2 regions of the Arthrobacter sp. ZGTC212 genome follow, and region 2 is predicted to be linked to the other one. Evidence: predicted binding sites of a transcription regulator. Region 2 holds the regulator's gene; the other holds the start of a gene.
What was found. The regulator HrcA, encoded in region 2, represses chaperone genes, less so after heat shock. The targets are predictions, from matches to a motif close to TTNGCACTCGNNNNNNNCGAGTGCNAA.
Positions count from the first base shown of each region.

Region 1: groES (co-chaperone GroES) is a predicted target of HrcA. The motif match lies at 788-814, and genes of this name have one in related genera.

Region 1 is NZ_PJIJ01000001.1:994,073-996,271, forward strand. Features, by position in the region: gene CXQ89_RS04900 (siderophore ABC transporter substrate-binding protein) at 1-581, opposite strand, end outside; gene groES (co-chaperone GroES) at 952-1,248, shown strand; gene groL (chaperonin GroEL) at 1,329-2,199, shown strand, end outside.
Region 2 is NZ_PJIJ01000002.1:824,437-826,635, forward strand. Features, by position in the region: gene dnaJ (molecular chaperone DnaJ) at 1-570, opposite strand, end outside; gene hrcA (heat-inducible transcriptional repressor HrcA) at 707-1,720, opposite strand; gene CXQ89_RS10475 (DUF3097 domain-containing protein) at 1,935-2,199, shown strand, end outside.

The DNA of each region.
Region 1 (2,199 bases), on a different contig from region 2:
CCGGCGTCGGCGGCGGTTGCCTTGGTGTCTTCCACCTTGGTCTCGAGTGCAGCGAGCTTCTCTTCAACTTCGGCTTCCTTGCCGAAGATGTCACCGATGATCTCGGTGTTGGAGATGAAGGAATTCCACGGATCCGCAGCGTCGGTGCTGAGGTTGATCGTGGGGGCGATCTTGGAGAATTCTTCGTAGGAGTCAGCGGTGCGGCCGGACATGATGATCAGGTCGGGGGCGCCGGCGCTGATGGCCTCGAAGTCGGGCTCCTTCATGCTGCCGATCTTGGTGTAGTCATCGGAGCCGTACTTGGAAAGGCTTTCGGGGAAGTTTGCGGCGGGAACGCCGTCAACCTCGATACCCAGGGCATCCAGGGTATCCAATGCGCCGAGGTCGAACGTGTAGACAGTCTCCGGGTTCACGGGAACTTCGGTGGTGCCCTGGGTGTGTTCAACGGTAACCATGGTGGGCTCGGACGCATCGGCGGTGGCGTCCGCGTTGGCCGAACTGTCTGATCCGCAGGCGCTCAGGGCCAGGAGGGAGGCGAGGGCGGTCCCGGCGACAAGGCGGGACTTGAGGGTTTTCTTCACGTCAGGGGCTCCAGCTGTTCGGGTCTATCGTCCGGCCCGGCGGGGGAGGCCCGCCAATAGGACACAGATGTTTGCGTATTTAGGACATATAAATGTTTGCTAATTTTGCGCGCCTTTGAAAACTACAGGGTTAGGTGAGGCTAAGCAACTTTTATGTCCCGGTGAGCGGGCTTTGGTTACGGGGCGTCGTGACGCGGCAAAGTAAATTGGCACTCACCTTGACCGAGTGCCAGCCCTTGCATAAAGTCGGAGCTAGCACTCTCCCTGTGAGGGTGCTAATTCCTGAGGGAAGCGCCAACCGGCACCGCGACGACGGCCAGCGCCCACCGACGGTCCCTATCCGTTAGTAACTACGCAAAGGAGAGCCCGAGTGTCGGTCTCTATTAAGCCCCTTGAGGATCGCATTGTTGTCCGCCCCCTCGAAGCCGAGCAGACCACTGCTTCCGGCCTCGTCATTCCGGACACTGCAAAGGAAAAGCCCCAGGAGGGCGAAGTTGTTGCAGTAGGCCCCGGCCGCGTTGACGACAACGGCAACCGCGTTCCCGTGGATGTTTCCGAAGGTGACGTTGTCATCTACTCCAAGTACGGCGGAACCGAAGTCAAGCACGGCGGCTCCGAATACCTGGTGCTGTCCGCCCGCGACGTACTGGCCATCGTCGTTAAGTAGTTGAAAAAGGAAGACCCCGGCCAATCTGGCCGGGGTTTTCTGATGCAGGTGCAGATGTAGCTGTCGGAAAGGACACACACATGGCAAAGCAATTGGAGTTCAACGACTCCGCCCGCCGCTCGCTGGAGGCCGGCGTCGACAAGCTGGCCAACGCCGTCAAGGTGACCCTCGGCCCGCGCGGCCGCAACGTAGTGCTCGCCAAGACCTGGGGCGCTCCCACCATCACGAACGACGGCGTGACCATCGCCCGTGAAGTCGAGCTGGATGATCCGTATGAGAACCTCGGGGCCCAGCTGGCCAAGGAAGTAGCCACCAAGACCAACGATGTTGCCGGTGACGGCACCACCACCGCCACGGTGCTGGCTCAGGCCCTGGTCAAGGAAGGCCTGCGCAACGTTGCTGCAGGCGCCGCTCCGGGCCAGCTGAAGCGCGGCATGGAGACGGCCGTGGAAGCGGTAGCTGCACGGCTGCTGGAAAACGCCAAGGAAGTTGAGGGCAACCAGGTTGCCCACGTAGCTGCCATCTCCGCCCAGAGCATGGAGATTGGCGAACTGCTGGCCAAGGCCTTTGACACCGTCGGCAAGGACGGCGTCATTACGATCGAGGAATCCTCCTCGACGCAGACCGAACTGGTCATCACCGAAGGCATGCAGTTCGACAAGGGCTACCTGTCCCCGTACTTCGTCACTGATCCGGAGCGCCAGGAAGCCGTCCTCGAAGACGCGCTGATCCTGATCAACTCCGGCAAGATCTCCTCGGTTGCCGAGTTCCTGCCCCTGCTTGAAAAGGCGCTGCAGACCTCCAAGCCGCTGTTCATCATTGCCGAGGACATTGAAGGCGAAGCCCTGTCCACCCTGGTGGTCAACAAGATCCGAGGCACCCTGAACGTGGTTGCCGTCAAGGCACCCGGTTTCGGTGACCGCCGCAAGGCCATGATGCAGGACATCGCCA
Region 2 (2,199 bases):
GCAGGACCCGCACGGCGCGCTGGTCATAACCTGGCCGAGAATGGAGCGCACGGCACGCTGTACCTGGCCGGATCCGTGGCAAATGTCGCAGGTCCGGGGTGAGGTTCCCGGCTGGCAGCAGCTTCCGTCGCAGGTGGGGCAGGTGACCGCGGTGTCGACCTCGATCTTCTTGTTGGTGCCGAAGACGGCATCCTTCAGATCGATGCGCACATTGATGAGGGCATCCTGGCCGCGGCGCGTCCGTGAAGCCGGTCCCCGGCCGCCGCCTCCGCCGCCGCCAAAGAAGGTGTCGAAGATGTCCTGGAAGCCGAAGTTCTGGCCACCGAAGCCGGCGCCGCCGCCAAAGCCGTTGTCGTTGCCGTTCTCGTTGCCGGTGGTGTCATAGATGCGGCGTTTCTGCGGGTCCGCGAGCACCTCATAGGCGTGGGTGACGGCTTTGAACTCGTCCTGCGCTCCGGGAGCAGAGTTAACGTCCGGGTGAAGCTTGCGGGCAAGCTTCCGGTACGCCTTCTTGATTTCTTCGCCCGTGGCGTCGCGTCCGACACCCAGGACCTGGTAGTGATCGCTCACTCGTGCACATCGCTTCCTGTAATTGGCAGTATCCGCGTTGTTACCGCGCCGCCCTCCGTCCGGAGGCGTCCACCGGCTGCTGTCGCCCGCGGGCGGCGGCAACCGGCGTAATGCTGCTGTATTCGTCTAACGTTTTTTAGTTGTTCAGTATTCGGGAAAGATAACGGGCCACGGCGCGCACTGTGGCCATGGTGTTGGGGTAGTCCATGCGGGTTGGTCCGAGCACCCCCACCTTTGCCGAAGAATCGGGTCCGTAACCGGTGGCTACGACTGATGCCTCTGAAAGGGATCCATGCGGGTTCTCCCGTCCAATCCGCACCGAGACACCTCTGGCGTCCTGCTCCATTTCCGACAACAACCGAAGCATGACGACTTGTTCCTCAAGTGCCTCCAGGATGGGGCCTATCGTCAGTGGAAAGTCTACTGTGGAACGGGCCAGATTGGCGGTGCCGGCCATGACCATGCGGTCTTCCCGGTTGATTCCGGCCAGCTGCTCCAGACAGTGCGCCAGCGCCGCGGCATTCCGCCTCTTCGGGGCGGGAACCTGGACGAGGCAGTCGGCCAGTTGTCCGGTTATCCGGGTCAGCGGCGTGCCGCTGAGTGCGGACAGGAAATGCTGCCGCAGCTCCAGCAGGTCCGGCTCGGTCACCTGGTCCGGAACCGTGATGACACGCTGCTCCACCCGTCCGGTGGTGGAAATCAGGACCACCAGCACCTGGGCCGGCGCCAGCAGGACAAATTCGATGTGGCGGACCTTGGCGTTGCCGAGATGCGGATACTGCACCACAGCCACCTGGTTGGTTAGCTGCGAGAGCAGCCGGACGGTCCGTTCCATGACGTCATCGAGATCCTCTGCACCCTCGAGCAGGGTCTGGATGGCCTTGCGCTCGGCGGCGGACAATGGTTTGACGTCTGAAATCCGGTCCACGAAAAGGCGGTAACCCTTGTCGGTGGGGATGCGTCCGGCGGAAGTGTGAGGTGCGACAATCAGGCCCTCTTCTTCAAGGGCCGCCATGTCATTTCGAATGGTGGCGCTGGACACTCCCAGCTGGTGGCGTTCCACCAGTGCTTTGGATCCAACGGGTTCGCGCGAATGCACGTAATCCTCAACAATGGCCCGGAGCACCTCGAGTCTGCGTGGTTCACTCATGGTTTTCCCTCCCTTGCTGATGTCCTGCCGGTGCTGAGTGTCCTGACAGCGGTTCCGAACAGGCATGCGGATTGGCGCCGGGCTGGTTAGCACTCACCCTGCCCAAGTGCTAAGTCTAATACGGATCGGCGGCGTTGCTAGCATTGAGGAGCCCGTGCCCGCACGTGCCGAATCCGCGCAGGAACCAACCGCAATCAGAGTGAGGGATACACCCGTGTCGAATTTTTCGTGGGGCCCGCAGGACATTAGCGCCCCGGCCCGGCGGGTATTGCCCAAAGTCGGCGCCGAGATCGGGCTCGTACTTGAAGACGTGCACAGCGGCTGGGTTGGTGCCGTGGTGCGCGTCGAGAAGTCCGGCGGCCTGCACCTGATGGTCCTGGAGGACCGGCGCGGCAAGACGAAGTCCTTCGAGCTGGGCTTCGGATTCCTTTTGGACGGGGAGCCCGTGGAGGTGGTTCCGGCCGTCAAGGCTGCGGCCC